DNA from 2 places in the Streptomyces changanensis genome. Region 1 is predicted to be linked to the other one. Evidence: predicted binding sites of a transcription regulator. Region 1 holds the regulator's gene; the other holds the start of a gene.
What was found. The regulator HspR, encoded in region 1, represses chaperone genes until heat shock. The targets are predictions, from matches to a motif close to TTGAGNNNNNNNNNCTCAA.
Positions count from the first base shown of each region.

Region 2: lon (endopeptidase La) is a predicted target of HspR. The motif match lies at 5,801-5,819, and genes of this name have one in related genera.

Region 1 covers NZ_CP102332.1:3,569,143-3,579,687, reverse strand. Annotated here, with positions in the region: gene clpB (ATP-dependent chaperone ClpB) at 1-2,026, opposite strand, end outside; gene NRO40_RS15915 (pyridoxamine 5'-phosphate oxidase family protein) at 2,151-2,564, shown strand; gene NRO40_RS15910 (Rieske (2Fe-2S) protein) at 2,841-3,158, opposite strand; gene NRO40_RS15905 (helix-turn-helix transcriptional regulator) at 3,529-4,566, shown strand; gene NRO40_RS15900 (heat shock protein transcriptional repressor HspR) at 4,826-5,278, opposite strand; gene dnaJ (molecular chaperone DnaJ) at 5,283-6,470, opposite strand; gene grpE (nucleotide exchange factor GrpE) at 6,546-7,205, opposite strand; gene dnaK (molecular chaperone DnaK) at 7,202-9,055, opposite strand; gene NRO40_RS15880 (sugar transferase) at 9,306-9,782, shown strand; gene NRO40_RS15875 ((Fe-S)-binding protein) at 9,936-10,545, shown strand, end outside.
Region 2 covers NZ_CP102332.1:4,530,891-4,541,435, forward strand. Annotated here, with positions in the region: gene NRO40_RS20265 (HAMP domain-containing sensor histidine kinase) at 1-757, opposite strand, end outside; gene NRO40_RS20270 (response regulator transcription factor) at 961-1,698, opposite strand; gene NRO40_RS20275 (spermidine synthase family protein) at 1,779-2,525, opposite strand; gene NRO40_RS30825 (rhomboid-like protein) at 2,675-3,760, shown strand; gene NRO40_RS20285 (GNAT family N-acetyltransferase) at 3,771-4,415, opposite strand; gene NRO40_RS20290 (hypothetical protein) at 4,549-5,103, shown strand; gene NRO40_RS20295 (YfbM family protein) at 5,156-5,659, opposite strand; gene lon (endopeptidase La) at 5,842-8,244, shown strand; gene NRO40_RS20305 (helix-turn-helix transcriptional regulator) at 8,394-9,485, opposite strand; gene NRO40_RS20310 (M4 family metallopeptidase) at 9,640-10,545, shown strand, end outside.

The DNA of each region.
Region 1 (10,545 bases):
TGTACGGGCGGCGGCGCACCGCCTCGGTCAGCTGCCCGCCCTCCTCGTAGCCGACGTAGCCGGGGGGCGCGCCGACGAGGCGGGCGACGGAGTGCTTCTCGCCGTACTCCGACATGTCGATGCGGACCATGGCCCGCTCGTCGTCGAAGAGGAAGTCGGCGAGCGCCTTGGCCAGCTCGGTCTTGCCGACGCCTGTCGGGCCGAGGAAGAGGAACGAGCCGGTCGGCCGGTCGGGGTCGGCGATGCCGGCCCGCGTGCGGCGCACGGCGTCGGAGACGGCCCGGACGGCCTCGCTCTGGCCGATCAGGCGCCGGCCCAGCTCCTCCTCCATGCGCAGCAGCTTCTGCGTCTCGCCCTCCAGGAGACGGCCGGCGGGGATGCCGGTCCAGGAGCCGACGACGTCGGCGATGTCGTCCGGGCCGACCTCCTCCTTGACCATGGTGTCCTTGGCGGCCTCCTGCTCGGCCTCGCTGGCCTCCTCCAGCTCGCGCTCGACGGCCGGGATCTCGCCGTAGAGCAGCTTGGAGGCGGTGTCGAAGTCGCCGTCGCGCTGGGCCCGCTCGGCCTGGCCGCGCAGGTCGTCCAGCTTCTCCTTCAGCTCACCGACGCGGTTGAGGCCCTGCTTCTCCTTCTCCCAGCGGGCGGTCAGGCCGCGCAGCTCCTCCTCCTTGTCGGCGAGGTCGCGGCGCAGCTTCTCCAGCCGCTGCACGGAGGCCGGGTCGCTCTCGTTCTTCAGCGCCAGCTCTTCCATGCGCAGGCGGTCGACGGCGCGCTGGAGCTCGTCGATCTCGACGGGCGAGGAGTCGATCTCCATGCGGAGCCGGGATGCCGCCTCGTCGACGAGGTCGATGGCCTTGTCGGGGAGGAAACGGGAGGTGATGTACCGGTCGGAGAGGGTCGCGGCGGCGACGAGCGCGGAGTCCGCGATCTGTACCTTGTGGTGCGCCTCGTACCGGCCCTTGAGGCCGCGCAGGATGGCGATGGTGTCCTCGACGGTCGGCTCGGCGACCAGGACCTGCTGGAAGCGGCGCTCCAGCGCGGGGTCCTTCTCGATGCGCTCGCGGTACTCGTCGAGGGTGGTCGCGCCCACCATGCGCAGCTCGCCGCGGGCCAGCATGGGCTTGAGCATGTTGCCCGCGTCCATCGCGGAGTCGCCGCCGGCGCCCGCGCCGACGACCGTGTGCAGCTCGTCGATGAAGGTGACGACCTGGCCGTCGCTCTCCTTGATCTCCGACAGGACGGTCTTCAGCCGCTCCTCGAACTCGCCGCGGTACTTCGCGCCGGCGACCATGGCGCCCAGGTCGAGGGAGACCAGCCGCTTGTCGCGCAGCGACTCGGGGACGTCGCCCTTCACGATCCGCTGGGCGAGCCCCTCGACGACGGCGGTCTTGCCGACGCCGGGCTCACCGATGAGGACGGGGTTGTTCTTGGTGCGACGGGAGAGCACCTGCACGACGCGGCGGATCTCCTGGTCGCGGCCGATCACCGGGTCGAGCCGGCCCTCGCGGGCGGCGGCGGTGAGGTCCGTGCCGAACTTCTCCAGCGCCTTGTACTGCCCCTCGGGGTCCGGCGTGGTGACGCGGCGGCTGCCCCGCGCGCGGGTGAAGGCGGCCAGCAGCTTCCCGGCGGTCGCGCCCTGCCGCGTGAGGAGCTCACCCGCGGCGCCGCCCTTGGCCGCGACGCCGACGAGCAGGTGCTCCGTGGAGAGGTACTCGTCGCCGAGCTCGCGCGCCCGGGCCTGGGCGTCGGCGACCACGGCGAGCAGGTCGCGGTTGGGTTGCGGCGGGGCGACGGTCGACCCGGTGACGCTGGGGAGGCCGGCGAGCAGCCGCTCCGCCCCGGCGCGCACGGCCGCCTGGTCGGCGTCGACGGCGGCGAGCAGGTCGGTGAGGTTCTCGTTGTCCTGGCCGGAGAGCAGCGCCAGCAGCAGGTGCGCCGGCGTCAGGTCGGCGTGCCCGCCCGACACGGCGCGGTTGGTCGCGGCGTTCAGCGCGTCCCGGCTCTTGTTGGTCAGCTCGGCGTCCACGGGTACTGGGTCCTCCTCGGCTGCTGATGCGTCGTACCGGCCTTATGACTCAGCCAACGTCGACAAAGTTGAGTCTATTCCACTCAAGGTGGTGGGTGCCAGCAGCCGCCGGTAGGTTCCGGACATGGCCATCGACCTGCGGGACCCCGGCGCCTCCTACGTCAGCTTCTGGCGCGAGCGCCACATGTGCACCCTGACGACCCACCGTCCCGACGGTTCGCCGCACGTGGTGCCGGTCGGCGTCACCTACGACCCGGACGGCGGCGCGCGGGGCGTGGCCCGGGTGATCACCAACAAGCACAGCCGCAAGGTGGCGAACGTGCTGGCGGCGGGGTCCGACGGCGCCCGGGTCGCGGTGTGCCAGGTGGCCGCGGGCCGCTGGGCGACGCTGGAGGGCCTGGCCGTGGTCCGCACGGAACCGGACGTCGTCGCGGACGCCGTCGCGCGGTACGCGGAGCGGTACGGGCGCACCCCGACGCCGAACCCGGACCGGGTCGTGATCGAGATCACGCTCACCCGCGCGATGGGACGGGCCTAGACCGAGGGACGCGCGGGGCCCGGCGGGCGCGCGGGGCACACACCGCGGGGTGGGCGCCCGGGGCGCGCGGCGCGGGGTGGGCGCCCGGGGCGCGCGGGACGCGGCCGGATCGCGGGGCGCGCGGCGCGGGCCCGGATCGCGGGGCGCGCGGCGCGGGCCCGGATCGCGGGGCGCGCGGGACGCGGACAGCACAGCGGCGCCATCGTGTTTCAGGTCCACGATGGCGCCGCTGTGTGGGGGAAGCACCTGAGCGATCTACAACGACGGGGGAATCGCTCAGGCGCTGCGGGGGGTGGCGGTGGGGGCCTCGGCCTCGACCAGCTGATGGTCACGCTGGTCGAGGTTGACGAAGATCATTCCGTAGCGGATGGCGCAGCGGACGGGCTGCGGCGCACCGCGCGGCCGACGGAGGCACCGGTAGGCGCGGATGTCCTCGTCGTCGCCGCGGGTGATGACGATCGGCTCCCCGAAGAGGGTGACCATCAACGAATCGCCACCCTGGGGGACTGCGGTGACGAGGTCGATGAAGTGCCACCCGGAACGGTAGGCGGACGCCATCTCGCGGCGGAATCGGGAGTCGTCGGGGACGTTCATGCGGCGACACCCGTCGGCGTGGAGTCGGCGCTGTCCCAAGAGGGCTCCCCGAAGGTCGTCGGGGCGACCTCCCACGAAGGCTCAGGGATGCCCGCCGGCCCGACCTCCCACGCAGGCTCACCTGCGACGACGCTGTTCGCGGACACCGTGTCCCACGACGGCTCGCCGCTGAGGGCGGCGACACCGCACGCGGCCGCCGCGGCGACAGCTATGGCGCTAAGTGCACGAACCATCCTGGTCATGGACGATCTCCACCTCTTTTTGTCCTTACCTCCTCCCCCGCGTCTATGACGATGGCTCACTCCGAACGCTTCCACCAGCCAGTACAGGCATCATGTTCCTGAAATACAGGACCCTGAGGGGGGTGCAGATGCGGTCTAAGGTGGACAATCCGGAAACCGGGCACAGTCATGACGAGCTGTGCGAAGCCGGAAAGCACCTGTACGCGGCCGCCCTGCGCGCCGGCCGGATAGCCCGTACGGAGGTCGACGCGGCGCCCTGCCTCATCGACCTCGCCCTGCTGCATCCGGATCCGGACGATTCCCAGTGGCTGCGGCCCGTGCCTCCGTCCATCGCCCTCAACCAGCTGATACACCCCATCGAGCGGGAGATCCAGCAGCGCAGGCAGCGGGCCCTGTCGTTGGCCGATGCATTCGAGCCGTTCATGACGATCCCCGCGGCGGCCCCGTGCACCAGTGCGGCGATCAACGTCCTGGAGGGTCTGGCGGTCATCAACGCCGAACTGGACCGCGTGACGGACGAGTGCGCGGTCGAACTCCTCACCATCCAGCCGGGCAGCGGACGGAAACCCGAGACTGTCAAGGCCGCCTTGCGGCGGGTGGAGCCCCTGCTGGGCCGCGGTGTCCGAATGCGGACCCTCTACCAGCACACCGCGCGGCACCACTCGGCGACCATGGGGTACGTCGAGCGGATCACGCCGTACGGGCTGGAGGTCCGCACGCTGGAGGAGATCATCGACCGGTTGATCATCGTCGACCGCAAGGTCGCCTTCATACCGGCCCGCAGCGACCGCCAGGTGGCCCTGGAGCTGCGGCACGAGGGACTGGTGCAGTACCTCGTCGGCGTGTTCGAGCAGTTCTGGCTGCACGGCATCCCGTGGGAGGAGGAGGTCGTCTCGTACGCCCCCGCCCTCAACGGCATAAGCGGCATCCAGCGGTCCATCGCCAAGCTCCTCGTCGAGGGCCACGTCGACGAGGCCATCGCCCGCCGGCTCGGCATGAACGTCCGCACCTGCCGCGCCCACATCGCCAAGCTCGCCTCCACCCTGGGCAGCGGCAGCCGCGCCCAGCTCGGCTACCTCATCGCCCGCTCCGGCATCCTCGACCAGGACCAGGACCTCACCCCCCGCACCCCGGGACCGGAGGAGCCACCGCGCGGCCACGACTGACGCCCCGCCGGCCGCGGACACCCGCAGGGGGCGGGCACCCGCACCCGCACGGCCCCTGACTCGCACGAGGGCGGCCCTGACCCGCATGAGGGCCGCCCCCGGACCCGCATGGTCCGGGCCCCCCGCACGAGGGCGGCTCCTGACCCGCACGGCCCGGCCCCGGCACGCGGAAGGCCCCCTCCGGAGAGGGGGCCTTCGAAACGTCCACGGGCCGGACGCCGCACGCCGAACGCGCCGAACCGACCGCCGCACTGGGTGGCTACTCGCCGCCCCGGCGCGTACCCGGGCGCCACACGACCAGCGCGCCCGTCTGCTGCACCTCCTGGTACGGCACCAGGTCGCGCCGGTACGAGGCGTGGACCTGGGCCTCGCGCTGGCGTATCGCCGCCGCCGCACCCTCGACCGCCGCCGACAGCTCGGCCACCCGCGCCTGCAGCGCGGCGACCTGGTTCTCCAGCTCGATGATGCGCTTGATTCCGGCCAGGTTGATGCCCTCGTCCTGCGACAGCTGCTGCACCTGCCGGAGCAGCTCGATGTCGCGGGCCGAGTAGCGCCGTCCCCGCCCGGCCGTACGGTCCGGCGAGACGAGTCCCAGCCGGTCGTACTGGCGCAGCGTCTGCGGGTGCAACCCGCTGAGCTGGGCCGCCACCGAGATGACGTACACCGGAGTCTCGTCGGTCAGTTCGTACGGGTTGCGTCGGCGTGCGTCCATTGCGTCAAGCCCCCTTCGCGGCCTGGAAGAGCTCCGCCCGCGGGTCCTCGTCCGCGGTCACCCGACGGTACGCCTCCAGGGCCTCGCGCGCCTCGGCGCTCAGCCCCTCGGGCACGGCGACCTCGACGGTCACCAACAGGTCGCCCCGCGTGCCGTCCTTGCGGACGGCGCCCTTGCCGCGGGCGCGCATGGTCCGGCCGTTGGGCGTGCCGGCCGGGATCTTCAGCGTGACCGCGGGCCCGCCGAGGGTCGGCACCCTGATCTCGCCGCCCAGCGCCGCCTCGGCGAAGGAGACGGGGACCGTGACGGTGAGGTTGTCGCCCTTGCGGCCGAAGACGGGGTGGCTGTCGACGTGGACGATCACGTACAGGTCGCCGGCCGGTCCGCCCCGCTCGCCGGGGGCGCCCTTGCCGCGCAGCCTGATCCGCTGGCCGTCGGAGACGCCCGCCGGGATGCGCACCTGCATGGTGCGCGACGACTTGGCGCGGCCGCTGCCGTGGCAGACGTCGCACGGGTCCTGGGCGATGAGCCCGCGGCCCTTGCAGTCCACGCACGGGTCGGTCAGCGAGAACGAGCCGCTGCCGCCGCGCGAGACCTGGCCGGTGCCGACGCAGGTCGGGCAGACCCGCGGGGTGCCGTTCTTGTCGCCGGTGCCGGAGCACGCCTGGCAGGGCTGCTGGCTGGACATGCGCAGCGGGACCGTGGCCCCGTCCACCGCCTCGGTGAAGCTGAGCGTCACCTCGGACTCGATGTCCTGGCCGCGGCGCGGCTGTGTCCGCGTGCCCGGGCCGGCACCGGTGCCGCCCCGGTTGAACAGGCCGCCGAAGACGTCCCCGAGCCCGCCGCCGAAGCCGCCGGCGCCACCCGCGCCGCCCTGGGCACCGCCGAAGAGGTCACCCAGGTCGAAGTTGAACGAGCCGCCGGCGCCGCCGGGTCCGGGGCGGAAGCCGCCGTTGCCGAAGAGGGCGCGCGCCTCGTCGTACTCCTTGCGCTTCTTGGGGTCGCCGAGGACGTCGTTCGCCTCGGAGACCTCCTTGAAACGCGCCTCGGCCGCCACGTCGCCCTTGTTGGCGTCCGGGTGGAACTCCCGGGCGAGCTTGCGGTACGCCTTCTTGATCTCGGCCTCGGTGGCGTCCTTGGGGACGCCGAGGACCTTGTAGTAGTCCTTCTCGACGAAGTCCTTCGTGCTCATCGACGTCCCTCCTCCCGGACGATCACTGCGTCAGCCACCGGGCCGGCGGTCCGAAGACCGCCGGCCCGCCGGCTGTCAGCCCTCGTCGGGGCCACCGTTCTCCTCGTCGCCCGGCTGCTCGTCCTTCGCGGCCGGCGCCGCGCCCGGCTGGGGCTCGGCCACGGCGACGCGCGCGGGCCGGATGGTCCGCTCGCCGATGCGGTACCCGGGCTGCAGGATCGCCACGCAGGTCGTCTCGGTGACGTCCGGCGCGTACGAGTGCATGAGCGCCTCGTGCACCGTCGGGTCGAAGGGCTCGCCCTCCTTGCCGAACTGCTGGAGGCCCATCTTGGCGACGGTGGTCTCCAGCGACTCGGCGACCGACTTGAAGCCGCCCACCAGCTCGCCGTGCTCCCGGGCGCGGCCGATGTCGTCGAGCACGGGCAGCAGCTCGGTCAGGAGCGTCGCGACGGCGACCTCCTTGACCGCGGCCCGGTCCCGGTCGACGCGGCGGCGGTAGTTCTGGTACTCCGCCTGGAGCCGCTGGAGATCCGCGGTGCGCTCGGCGAGCGCACTGCGGGTCTGGTCCAGCTGGGCGGTCGCGCCGACCGACTGGTCCGTGTCGTTCGCGTCCCCGGCCGGGGCCGCCGCGCCCTCCTCCACGGGAGGGGTCTCGGCGGCCTCGGCGGCGTCGTCAGGGGTGGCGCCGGAGGGGACGTCGGGCTTCTCCTCGAATCCCGGGGTCTCCTCCGTCATGCGGCCCCACCCTTCGGCTTCTCGTCGTCGACGATCTCGGCGTCGATGACGTCGTCGTCGCCCTTGGCGCCGGTGTCGCCGGCGTCCGCCTGGGCGCCGCCGGCCGCCTGGCCGGCCTGGGCGTCGGCGTACATGGCCTGGCCGAGCTTCTGGGAGACGGCCGCGACCTTCTCGGTGGCGGTGCGGATCTCCGCGGTGTCCTCGCCCTTCAGCTTCTCCTTGAGCTCGCTCACCGCCGTCTCGACCTCGGTCTTGACGTCACCGGGCACCTTGTCGGCGTTGTCGGCGAGGAACTTCTCCGTCTGGTAGACGAGCTGCTCGCCCTGGTTGCGGGTCTCGGCGGCCTCGCGGCGGCGGTGGTCCTCCTCCGCGTACTGCTCGGCCTCCTGGCGCATCCGGTCGACCTCGTCCTTCGGCAGCGAGGAGCCGCCGGTGACGGTCATCTTCTGCTCCTTGCCCGTGCCCAGGTCCTTCGCGGTCACGTGCATGATGCCGTTGGCGTCGATGTCGAAGGCGACCTCGATCTGCGGGACGCCGCGCGGGGCCGGCGGGAGGCCGGTCAGCTCGAACATGCCGAGCTTCTTGTTGTACGCCGCGATCTCGCGCTCGCCCTGGTAGACCTGGATCTGCACGGACGGCTGGTTGTCCTCGGCCGTCGTGAAGATCTCGGACCGCTTGGTCGGGATCGTGGTGTTGCGCTCGATGAGCTTGGTCATGATGCCGCCCTTGGTCTCGATGCCGAGGGACAGCGGGGTGACGTCGAGGAGCAGGACGTCCTTGACCTCGCCCTTGAGGACGCCGGCCTGCAGGGCGGCACCGATGGCGACGACCTCGTCCGGGTTGACGCCCTTGTTGGCCTCGCGGCCACCGGTCAGCTCCTTGACGAGCTCGGCAACGGCCGGCATGCGGGTCGAGCCACCGACGAGGACGACGTGGTCGATCTCGGAGAGCTGGATGCCCGCGTCCTTGATCACGTTGTGGAACGGGATCTTGCAGCGCTCCAGCAGGTCCGCGGTGAGCTGCTGGAACTGGGCGCGCGTGAGCTTCTCGTCCAGGTGCAGCGGGCCCTCGGCGGACGCCGTGATGTAGGGCAGGTTGATCGAGGTCTCGGTGGACGAGGACAGCTCGATCTTGGCCTTCTCGGCGGCCTCGCGGAGGCGCTGGAGGGCCATCTTGTCCTTGGACAGGTCCACGCCGTGCCCGGAGTGGAACTGCTTGACCAGGTACTCGACGACGCGCTGGTCCCAGTCGTCACCACCGAGGTGGTTGTCGCCGTTGGTGGCCTTCACCTCGACGACGCCGTCGCCGATCTCCAGCAGCGAGACGTCGAAGGTGCCGCCACCGAGGTCGAAGACGAGGATCGTCTGGTCGTCCTTGTCGAGGCCGTACGCCAGGGCGGCGGCCGTCGGCTCGTTGACGATGCGCAGGACGTTCAGGCCCGCGATCTCGCCGGCCTCCTTGGTGGCCTGGCGCTCGGAGTCGTTGAAGTACGCCGGGACGGTGATGACCGCGTCCGTGACCTTCTCGCCCAGGTACGCCTCGGCGTCCCGCTTCAGCTTCTGCAGGATGAACGCGGAGATCTGCTGCGGGTTGAAGTTCTTCCCGTCGAGCTCGATCTTCCAGTCCGTGCCCATGTGGCGCTTGACCGAACGGATGGTCCGGTCGACGTTGGTGACGGCCTGCCGCTTGGCGACCTCGCCGACGAGGACCTCGCCGTTCTTGGCGAAGGCGACGACGGACGGCGTGGTCCTGGCGCCCTCGGCGTTGGTGATGACGGTGGGCTCGCCGCCTTCCAGAACGCTGACGACGGAGTTAGTCGTGCCCAGGTCGATGCCGACCGCACGTGCCATTTCGATTCCTCCAACTGACTTGAGTGGAACAGGCTCAAGGATGCACGACCCACGCACTCACGTCAACAGACCTGAGTCGAGCGCGCTCAACTTTTATCCAGCCCTTATGCGCAAGAGTCCCCCGACACGCGGCCCGGCGGGCCCGACGGACACCCCTACCCCGCCTATTGTTCAGCACACCGGCACTATCCGGACATAAGCCGTGAACCGATACGAACCCTGAGCAATGCGGAAAGACGAGGTGGCCACCATGCACCCCAAGCGCGTCCTGGACCTGGTCCTCGGCTCCGTCCTGCTGACGCTGGTCGCGCCGCTCCTGCTCGCCGCGGCGGGGGCCCGGGCGCTCGGCCGCCCCGCCGGCGGCCTCCTCGTCCACGAGACGGCCGTCGGCCTGCACGGCCGCCCGTTCACCCTGCGCACCCTGCCGGTGCGGCGACTGCGCCTCGACGCGCTCTCCCGGCTGGTCCACGTCGTGCGCGGCGAGATGTCCCTGGTCGGCCCCGCCCCGCTCCCGCCCGGCGCACCCGGCGCCGACGCACCCTGGCGCGGCGCGGTACGCCCCGGCCTGACCGGGCCGGCCCAGGTGAGGCGGGGTTCGCCGCTGCCCTGGGACGAGCCGCTGCTGCTCGACCAGCACTACGTGGAGCACCATGGGGTGGGAACGGACGTGGCGCTGCTCCTGCGGACCCCGGTCGCCCTGCTCACCGGCCCGCGACCCCGGGACTGAACGGACGGCGCCGGTCAGGCTCACCTGAGCGACGCAGATCACCGCGCACGCGGCTACAGTGCGGCGGAATATCTGGGTACGCTCAGCACCGAACCCAATAAGTTACCGCTTAGTAGTACCGGATCCCCCACCTCGCAGGCCCGAGGAGCCCCCATGCAACTCGCCGCGATCATTGTGTCGCTGACCCTGACCGTGGTCGGCGTTGCGCTCTTTGCCCGAGCGATCGCGCACATCTACCGGTTCGTGAGGCTCGGCCAGCCCGTGCCGGCGGGCCGCCGCACCGACGACTGGAAGGCCCGCACGGTCACCGTGGTCCGGGAGTTCCTCGGCCACACCCGGATGAACCGCTGGGGGATCGTCGGCTTCGCGCACTGGTTCGTCGCGGTCGGCTTCCTGACCCTGCCGCCGACGCTGGCGCAGGCGTACGGCCAGCTCTTCCAGGCCGACTGGATGCTGCCGGTCCTCGGCGGCTTCCTGCCGTTCGAGATGTACATCGAGGCCATCGGCCTGATGACGGTCCTCGGCATCGTCGTCCTGATGGTGATCCGCCTGCTGAGCCTGCCGTCCCGCGCCGGCCGCAAGTCGCGCTTCGCCGGCTCCAAGGCGTGGCAGGCGTACTTCGTCGAGTACGTCATCCTCACCATCGGCCTGGTCATCCTGGTCCTGCGCGGCCTCGAGGGCGCCCTCCACCACGTGGACTCCTACGAGGCGGCGTACTTCGTCTCGTACCCGCTCGTCCTCGCCTTCGACGGGCTGTCCACGG
Region 2 (10,545 bases), 960 kb from region 1:
AGTGCTTCACGGCGTTGTCGACGAGGTTCGCCACCACCTGGTGGAGCCGCTCGACGTCGGCGTGGGCGGTCAGCTCGGGCGGGGACACGTCCAGGTGCAGGTGGACGTCCGTACGGGTGTGGGGGCGGCTGCCGGAGCCGACGGCGCGCTGCGACGCGGCGAGGCTGGCCTCCTTCAGGACGCCCGACAGGTACGGCCACACCTCGAAGGGGCGGCGGCGCAGCGGCACGACGCCGTTGTCCAGGCGCGACAGGTCCAGCAGCGTCTCCACCAGGCGGCCCAGCCGCTCGGTCTGCGCCAGGGCGGTGCGCATGGTCTCCGGGTCGGCGGCCGAGACGCCGTCCACGACGTTCTCCAGGACGGCCCGCAGGGCGGCGATGGGCGTGCGCAGCTCGTGCGACACGTTGGCGACCAACTCCTTGCGGTGCCGGTCGACCGCCTCCAGGTCGTCCGCCATGCGGTTGATCGTCTCGGCGAGGTCGCCCAGCTCGTCCCGGCGTCCCGCGCCGCGCACGCGGCGGGTGTAGTCGCCGTGCGATATGCCCTTGGCGACGGTGTTCATCTCGTCGAGCGGCGCGGTGAGGCCGTGCGCCACGAACTGCGTGAGGAGCAGCGTGGCGATCACCGAGAAGACGGTGATGAACCGCAGCTCCGTCTCCGTCCGCAGGGCCACCAGCAGCAGGCCGGTGGTGATGAAGACGGAGACCACGACGAGCGTGCCGAGCTTCGTCTTGATCGAGATGGTGACCGGGCCCAGCCGGCCCCGTCGCCCGGCGCGGCCGCCCGCGCGGCAGCGGCGGCCCGACGGCCGGTCGGTCGCGCGCTCCGGTCCCGGCTCCCGGGTCCGGTCCGGTGCCGGGTCCGGCGACCGGTCGGCGGTGCGGTCCGGTGCCGGGTCCGTCGTGCGGCCGGGTGCCTGGCCCCGGGTCCGGTCCGCGCGCGCCCCCGGGCGGCGTAGCCTCACGGCGCCGGGGTCTCCAGGGCGTATCCCACCCCGTGCACCGTGCGGATCCGCTCGGCGCCGATCTTCCGGCGCAGGGCCTTGATGTGGCTGTCCACAGTGCGGGTGCCCGAGGCGTCGGCCCAGTCCCACACCTCCGCGAGCAGCTGCTCGCGGGAGAGGACGGCACGCGGCGTGTTGGCCAGGCAGACCAGCAGGTCGAACTCGGTCGGCGTCAGGTGCACGTCGTCGTTCCTGACGCGTACGCGGCGCTGGGCGTGGTCGATCTCCAGCTCGCCGAGGCGCAGGATGCCGCTGCGCGGGGTGACCGCGGCCAGGGCGGCCCGCTCGACGCGCCGCAGCAGCACGTGCACGCGGGCCACCAGCTCCCGCATCGAGAACGGCTTGGTCATGTAGTCGTCGGCGCCGACGCCGAGGCCGACCAGCATGTCCGTCTCGTCGTCCCGCGCGGTGAGCATCAGGACCGGTACGGGCCGCTGGGCCTGGACCCGGCGGCAGACCTCCAGACCGTCGAAGCCGGGCAGCATGACGTCCAGGACCATGAGGTCCGGCTGCCACGCCTCGGCGGCGTCGACCGCCGCCGGCCCGTCCGACGCGGTCTGGACCAGGAACCCCTCCGCCCGCAGCCGGGCGGAGATGGCCTCCACGATGGTCGTGTCGTCCTCGACGACCAGGACCCGGCGCTGCGTACCCGGCGTGACCGCGCTGCCGGTGTGGCTGGTGTGTGCGTGCTCCATGCCCCGCCCCCGTCGCGTCCTGCGCGAGCTGTAGATCCGTGCGTTCCGGCAACAACATAAAGGCAGCGACCGCGTCGAGGCTACGCGGGGCGAACCCCGAGGTGGACGACGTCCGGTACGCCCCGGGCAACCGGGACCTCTTCGGTCCTTACCCCGCTGAATCCGGCATTCCGCAAGGACGTTTCGAAATCGGCGGACGGCCGGGCGGACCAGACGGCCAGGACGCCGCCGGGGTTGAGCCGGCGCGCACAGGCGGCGAGACCCGACGGGGAGTACAGGCCGTCGTTGCCCTCCGTGACCGTCCAGTCCGGGCCGTTGTCGATGTCGAGGCAGAGCGCGTCGTAGGTGTCGGTGACGTCCGGGTCGCGGACGTACGCGACGAGGTCCGTGTGGAGCAGGACGGTCCGGGGGTCGGAGAGCGCCGCGGCGGACAGGGCGGCGAGCGGGCCCTCGCGATGCCAGTCGATGATGGCCTGCTCCCGCTCCACGACGGCGATGCGGCCCCAGGCGGGGTCGGCGGCGGCGTGGGCGAGCGAGAAGCCGACGCCGAGGCCCCCGATGAGGACGGAGGGCCGGGCTCCGGCGCGGCCGGGTGCGAGGCCGCCGCCGGCCGTCCGGTCGACCGGCGTCCGGTCGTCGCCGGGGGGCCGGGCGCCCGGCGTCCCGCCCAGGGCCCGGAGGGCGGCGTCGACGAGCAGCCGCTCGGAGCGGCCGTCGGAGGTGTCCATGAGGAAGGTGCCGTTGGCGATGATCTCGAAGTGCTCGTCGCGCCGCCGCAGCACGACTTCGCCGTACGGTCCTTCACGTCGGTCGAGCGTCACTGGCATGCCTCAACTTTAAGCGGGGGCGGCCGGGCCGTCCTGACCCCGTGTGACCTGCGTCATGGACGGGGATGTGACCGGTCGCGTGGGGTAAGGGGGCTGGTGGGCCGAGGGGTTGACGGATGCCGGGGGGCCGAGAAGGAGGGGGCCTCGCCGTGCGCCTCGAAGCGGAGACCCGCGGTACGCCGGGCGGAGCGGACGCCGCGGAGCGGCCGTCGTGCCGCGTACCCGCCCCACGCGCCGTCGACGACGAGCGGACGCCGGCGGGGCCACGCCCCACCGCGCCGCCCGGAGCGGTCGCGCCGCCGGTCGCCGCCCTGCGGCCCGCCACGGTCACGCCGGGGGGCGCGGTACCGACGGTGGCCGCCGTGTCGGCGGCCGCCGTCCTGCCGAGGGCTGCTGTCCTGCGGCCGGTGGCCGCCGTGCCGACACTCGCCGTCGTGCCCGAGGCCGCCGGCGCCCCGCCCGAGGCCGACGCGTCCACCGGGCCGGTCGCCCCACCGGCCGCCGCCGTGCCGCGGGGGGTGGGCGCGCGGACCGGGCTCACCGCGCCGCTGGCCGCCCCAGCGCCCCCCGGGCCGACCGCGCCGGTGGTGCGGTCGTGGCACGGGATCCTGCGGCGCGCGGCCCGGCTGCTGCCGACGCCGGCCGGCACGCCGTTCACCTTCGGGTACGCCCTCGTGCTCCTCGCGACCTCCCTCTACGCCGAGTTCGGCGACCCGCGGACCGTCGCCGCGCTGCTGCACGCCTCCAGCACCGACGTCGCCCACCTGTCCCGCACGCCGTCGGCGGCGCTCCTCGCGAGCGCGCTGTGGGTGGCGGGCGGTCTGTCCTCCCCGTACGCCCTCGGCTTCGTCCTGGTCCTCACGGCGCTGGAGCGGCGGATCGGGGCGTGGCGGACGGCGGGCGTGTTCGCCGTGGGCCACGTCGGGGCGACGCTGGTGACGCAGGTCCCGGTGGCGGTGTCCGTGGTCGCGGGGCACCTGCCGGAGACGTCCCTGCACCGCCTGGACTACGGGATCAGCTTCGGGCTGCTCGCGTGCGTGGGCGCGCTGGCCGGGCTGCTCGGGCCGGTGGTGCGCGGCGCGGTGCTCGTCTGGGTGGGGGCGATGCTGCTGCGGGACCTGGTCGCCTTCGAGGACCCCCTGACGGCCTGGGGCCACGTCCTGGCGCTGCTGATCGGCGTCGCCGGGTGGCCGCTGGCGCGGCGGGCCGCCGGCCGGGCCGCCGCCTCGGGGTGACCGGCACCCCTCAGGGGGCGGAGCCGTCGCGTACGACGCCGGTGAGCGGCCCTTGGTGGTGCCAGCCCAGCGAGGCGTACAGCCCGCGGCCGTCGACGGTCGCGCTCAGGACGCCGGTCGTGGCCCCGGCGCGGGCGGCCGCCGTCTGGAGGTTCCGCATGACGAGGGTGCCGAGGCCGCGCCGCTGGTGGCCGTCGAACGTCTCGATCTGGTCGAACACCGCGGTCGGGCCCGTCGGGGCGACCTGGCCGTGGGCGGCGAGCCCGCCGTCACCGGCGAGGACGCGGACGTGGTGGACGCCCTCGTGGAACTCGGTGTGCAGCGTGTAGCCGGCGGGCGGCGCGACCTCGGGGGAGGGGCTCAGCGCGGTGTACATCATGAAGCCCGGGTCGTCGGGGACGGTCCACTCGGGGGGTATCCAGCCGGCGACGTCCTCCGGCTCGGCGAGCACCTTGAGCCAGGCGTACGGCTGGGTGACCGTCTCGCAGAGCTTGCGCACGGTGGCCGCGTCCGGCTCGGGGAGCACGTGGCGGAAGACGTGCCGGCTGAGGCCCACGTCGATGCGGTAGCCCCACGGCTCCTCGACCGGCGGCGGCGTGCCGCGTGAGACGGCCCAGCCGCGCACCCACGCCGAGGTAATAACTGCATTCTGCATGGGGCCATTACACACGAGGCGTCGCGGCATCACCAGGGGTGAACAAATCGTGCGGTTGCCGTCACCCTCTGTTTCCGTGGGCGGTGAGGGGCCGGACAGGCGCCTCGTCCGTGCGCGAATGGAGAGACCACTGATGAGAACACCCTCCGCCGGTGGCGCCGCGCTGCGGCGCGCGACCGCGTCCGCCGCCGTCCTCGGCCTGGCCCTGCCCCTCGCCCTGGCGACACCCGCGGCTGCCGGGGCCGGTGCCGCCGGCGGCACCGCCGTCCGGCAGGGCGCCGCCGTCGTGTACACCGCGAGCGGCGGCGTCGCGAACGACGTCGTCGTCGGGGTCCTCCTCGGCGAGGTCGCCGTGCAGGACGAGGCCGGGGTCACCGCCGGTCCCGGCTGCGTGCGGCGCAGCGACGTCCTGGTCACCTGCGGCCCGGTGGGCGGCGTCACCCGGGTCGCCGTCCGGGTGCGGGACGGCGACGACCGGGTCCACGTCGCGGCGCCCGTCGACGCCTCCGTCGACGCCGGTACCGGCCGCGACGAGGTCACCACCCACGGCGGGGGCGACCGGATCGTCCTGCGGGACGGGGCGCCGGGCGACACCGTCCGGTCGTGCGGCGGCGGCGAGGACCACCTGCGCGCCGACCCGGGCGACACCGTGCCGGCCTCGGGATGCGAGCACCGCGCCACGACGTGACGCCGCGGAGCGCGGACGGCCTCCGCCGGCCCGGCGGGGGCCGTCCGCGCGCTCAGTCCAGCCAGAGCAGCACCGCGTCACCGTCGCGGGCCGCGGAGGTGAGGAACGGGACCAGCTCGTCGTAGTGGTGCGTCACGTAGTCGAGGGACTCGCCGCGCTCCCACACCACGCTGGGGTACACCTCCGCCCGGGCCAGGTCCTCCGGCCCGACGCCCTCCACCAGCCGGGCCGCGGGCACGTCCGCCAGCGCCTCGGCGGCCGCGCGGACCCGCTCCGGGGTGAGGTAGCGCGGCGGCGCGTACCCCCAGTCCCCGGCCTCCGGGAGCGGCTCCTCGCCGAAGACGACGTCGACCGGGAAGTCGAGCCGCGACAGCAGGAAGTCCAGCGCGTGCCACGCCTTGTCGGTGCTCAGGCAGCGGGCGGACGCCGCGTCCGGTTCCCCGTCCAGTTCCGCGTCGACCAGCTCGTCAACGAGGTCCCGGGCCCACTCGGGATCCCCGAGCGCGCGCTCGAACTGCGCCGGCGTCAGCCGTACGTACTCTCCGATCATGCTCATGGACGGATCGTAGGAGCGGCCACTGACAACGCCCCTGGAAGGCGGACGCACGACGGGCCGAGCCGCCCGGGTCACCGCTGGTCGGACGGGTGATCGCTGTGGGCGAACGCGCCCCCGGGAACACCGCGGCGCTCAGGTGCATTGAGTCGGTACAGCTCAACTTGACTGCCGAAGGGGAGATCATGGCTTCGACGTCCGCACCGCTCACCCTGCCCGTGCTGCCGCTCGACGACGAGGTCGTCCTGCCGGGCATGGTCGTACCGCTGGACCTGTCCGACACCGACGTCCGCGCCGCCGTGGAGGCCGCCCAGGCCGCCGCCCGGGACGGGAGCGACAAGCCCCGGGTGCTGCTCGTGCCACGGGTGGACGGCACGTACGCCGGCATCGGCGTCCTCGGCACCGTCGAGCAGGTCGGGCGGCTCTCCGACGGGGATCCCGGGGCGCTCATCCGGGGTCGGGCGCGCGTGCGGATCGGCGCCGGCACGACCGGGCCGGGCGCGGCGCTGTGGGTGCAGGGCAGCCGCGTGGAGGAGGCCGTGCCGGAGCCGCTGCCGGGGGCCGTGGTCGAGCTGGTCAAGGAGTACAAGGCCCTCGCCACCAGCTGGCTGCGCAAGCGCGGGGCCTGGCAGGTGGTCGACCGGGTCCAGCAGATCGACGGCGTCGCCGCCCTCGCCGACAACGCGGGGTACTCGCCGTTCCTCACCACCGCCCAGAAGGTGGCCCTGCTGGAGACCGTCGAACCCGTCGCGCGGCTCCGGCTCGCCACCGAGCAGCTGCGCGAGCACCTCGCCGAGCAGGACGTCGCCGAGTCCATCGCCAAGGACGTCCAGGAGGGCGTCGACCGGCAGCAGCGCGAGTTCCTCCTCCGCCGCCAGATGGAGGCCGTCCGCAAGGAGCTCCGCGAGCTCAACGGCGAGGACGACGAGGGCGGGACGGACGACTACCGGGCCCGCGTGGAGGCCGCCGACCTGCCCGGGAAGGTCCGCGAGGCCGCCCTCAAGGAGGTCGACAAGCTGGAGCGCGCCAGCGACCAGTCACCCGAGGGCGCCTGGATCCGCACCTGGCTCGACACCGTCCTGGAACTGCCGTGGAACGAGCGCACCGAGGACCGGTACGACATCCGGGGCGCCAAGCAGGTCCTCGACGCCGAGCACGCCGGGCTCGACGACGTGAAGGAGCGCATCACCGAGTACCTGGCCGTGCGCAAGCGCCGCGCCGACCGCGGGCTCGGCGTCGTCGGCGGCCGCCGCGGCGGGGCCGTGCTCGCCCTCGTCGGGCCGCCCGGCGTCGGCAAGACCAGCCTCGGCGAATCCGTCGCCCACGCGATGGGGCGGAAGTTCGTCCGCGTCGCCCTCGGCGGCGTCCGGGACGAGGCGGAGATCCGCGGCCACCGCCGCACCTACGTCGGCGCCCTGCCCGGCCGGATCGTCCGCGCCGTCAAGGAGGCCGGGTCCATGAACCCCGTCGTCCTCCTCGACGAGATCGACAAGCTCGGCTCCGACTTCCGCGGCGACCCGGCGGCCGCCCTGCTGGAGGTGCTGGACCCCGCGCAGAACCACACCTTCCGCGACCACTACCTCGAAGTCGAGCTCGACCTCAGCGACGTCGTCTTCCTCGCCACCGCCAACGTGCTCGAGGCCATCCCCGAGGCCCTCCTGGACCGGATGGAGCTGGTCCGCCTCGACGGCTACACCGAGGACGAGAAGGTCGTCATCGCCCGCGACCACCTGCTGCCCCGGCAGCTGGAGCGGGCCGGTCTCGCCCGCGACGAGGTCGTGGTCGAGGAGGGCGCGCTGCGCCGGCTGGCCGGCGAGTACACCCGCGAGGCGGGCGTGCGGAACCTGGAGCGCTCCCTCGCCCGGCTGCTCCGCAAGGTCGCCGCCCAGACCGAGCTGGGCGACCGCGAGCTGCCCACCACGATCGGCGCGGACGACCTGCGCGGGCTCATCGGGCGGCCCCACCACGTACCGGAGTCCGCCCAGGACCCGGCCGAGCGCCGCACGTCCGTGCCGGGCGTGGCCACCGGCCTGGCCGTCACCGGCGCGGGCGGCGACGTCCTCTTCGTGGAGGCGTCGCTCGCCGACCCGGAGACCGGGGCGGCGGGACTCACCCTCACCGGGCAGCTCGGCGACGTCATGCAGGAGTCCGCCCGGATCGCGCTCTCCTTCCTCCGCTCCCACGGCGCCGAACTCGAACTGCCGGTGACCGGGCTGAAGGACCGGGGCGTCCACATCCACTTCCCGGCCGGAGCCGTACCGAAGGACGGGCCGAGCGCCGGCGTCACCATGACCACCGCGCTCGCCTCGCTGCTCAGCGGCCGGCTGGTGCGCACGGACGTGGCGATGACCGGGGAGGTGTCGCTGACCGGCCGGGTACTGCCGATCGGCGGGGTCAAGCAGAAGCTGCTCGCCGCCCACCGGGCCGGGATCACGACCGTGGTCATCCCCAAGCGGAACGAGGCCGACCTCGACGACGTGCCCGCCGAGGTCCTGGACACGCTGGAGGTGCACACGGTGACGGACGTCCGGCAGGTGCTCGACATCGCCCTGGCGCCGGCGACCACCGCCGTCGCGACGGCGGCCTGAAGCCCCCGCCGGTACGGGCCGGCCGCGCCCTCGTAGGGGGCCGCGGCCGGCCGTCGCCGCGCGCTCGTAGGGGGCGCGGGCGTCCGGCCCGTACCGGTGGGGCGGCGGATCCTGCGCCCTTGCCGGCGGTAGCGCCCGTCCGTCCCGGGTCAGGGCTCCAGCCAGCCCCGGGCCGTGGCCCGCGCCCCCGCCTGGAAGCGCGTGCGCGCGTCCAGCGCCTCCAGCAGCCGGCTGATCCTGCGCCGCGCGGTGTGGACGTGTACGCCGAGCCGCCGCGCTATGGCCTCGTCCTTCAGCCCCGCGGCGAGCAGCCGCAGCAGCTCCCGCTGCTCCGCCCGGTCCCCGGCCCCGCCGTCCCGCCAGGCCCCCGCGGACGTCCGGCCCACCGCCCCCGCGCCCGCCGGCCCCGCCGCGTCGGCCCCCGCCGAACCGGCACCGGCACCCGAGCCGCCCCCCGCCGTACCCGCGCCCGCGCACTCCAGTGGTACCGCCCGTTCCCACACCGCCTCGAAGAGCGGCACCAGTGCCTCCCGCAGGCGCGCGTCGGCGACGACCAGGGCGTACGCCCGCGGGTCGGCCGGGTCCGCCGGCGGCAGCAGCGTCACCCGCCGGTCCACGGCCACCAGCCGCGTCGGCACCCCCGCCGCCACCCGCACCCGCAGCCCCCGCCGCGCCAGCGCCGCCACCGCACGGGCCCGTCCGGGCGCGGCGAGCCCCGCCCGGTCCAGCACCGCCCGCACCTCGACACCCCGGGCGAGCAACCCGCCGACGTCCAGGCCCGCGTACGGCGGCCGGTCCATCAGCAGCACCTCCCGCTCGGCCCCGGCGAGGAGCCGCCCGACCCGCTCGTCGACCGCCCGCCGCCCGGTCACGGCCTCGACGCCGCCGGCCCCCGACTGCGCGGCGGCCGCCCGCTCCGCCGCGAGCCGCTCGGCGGTCGACCGGAGCCGCTCCAACTCCGCCGACCTGCGGTGGAGTTCCGCCTGCCGCCGGTCGATCAGCGTGCGGATCGCGGTCGCCGGCGCCGCCGGGTGCGGCAGTCCGCCCTCCCGCGCGGGGTCCGCCGGCCGGGCGAACCCGTGTTCCACCAGCCGGTCCAGCGCGGTGTGCACCCGCTCCCTCGGAAGGTCGAGGAGGTGTGCCAACTCCTCGACACGTTCGGCCCGTTCCAGCAGCAATGCCTCATACGCCCGCTCCTCGGCCTCCCCCAGGCCAAGTGGGGGCAATCCCCCCTTGATCATGGGTCGGATTCTCTTCGGGCCCTCACCGGACACACAAGTGTGCATGTCCACTTCTCCGCACAGTTGGCTCATTGCCCACCGGTGAAGCGCGCCGCTTGCATGGCCCCACACCACCCGAACGGCTCTGACCAAGCACGTAGGAGGGGTACGAACTGTGCGCGCATCCAGGACGACTTCAGCGAGAACCGGCATACGGAAGGGGGCTGCCGCGAGCGGGGGAGCGGCGCTCCTCGCCGCCGGGCTGCTGATCACGGCGGTCCCCGCCGCCCACGCCGCCGGCACCACCCGGACGGCGGGCCCGCAGGCCACCACGGCGGTGCCGGGCGACCCCCGGCCCACCGCACCGGGGGCCGACCTCATCCCGCTCCCCGAGACGGACACCCCGTCCCTCGTGGACGGCATCCGCGAGCCGGCCGACGCCGGCGCCTCCCCCGCCGACGCGGCGCGCGGCCACCTCGCCGCGAAGGAGAGCCGGTACAAGATCCCCGAGCCGCGGCGCGATCTCGCCCCCGTGCAGACCCTCCGGCGCGGCGCCGACGAGACGGTACGGCTCCAGCAGAAGCACCGGGGCGTCCCGGTCCTCGGCGGCCAGTACGTCGTCCGCATGGAGACCGGCGCCGGGCGCCGTGCCGTGACCGGCACCTCCGGCCGGTACTTCACCGACCTGACGGTGAACACCACGCCGGCCGTCAGCGCGGAGACCGCCGTCCGCCGCGCCGTCGGCGCGACGCTCGACCGGTTCGGCGGCGACCGGCTCACCCGGTCCGGCGCCGACCCCGCCCGCCGGGACGCGACCGGCGGCCCGGCGCTCAGGGGCAGCTCGGCGGGGCTCGTCGTCATCCCGCGCGGCACGGGCGTCCTCGCGTACCACGTGACCGTGCGCGGCACGAACCCGGTGACCGGAGAACCGGTCCTCCAGCACGTCTACGTGGACGCGCGGGCCGGCTACCCCCTCCTCCAGCACACCGGCATCAAGACCCTCACCGCCCCCCGGACCGCCGCCGCGGACACCCGGCAGCGGGCGAGGGGCGTGCCGGGCGCCGCAGGCACGGCGGGCCCC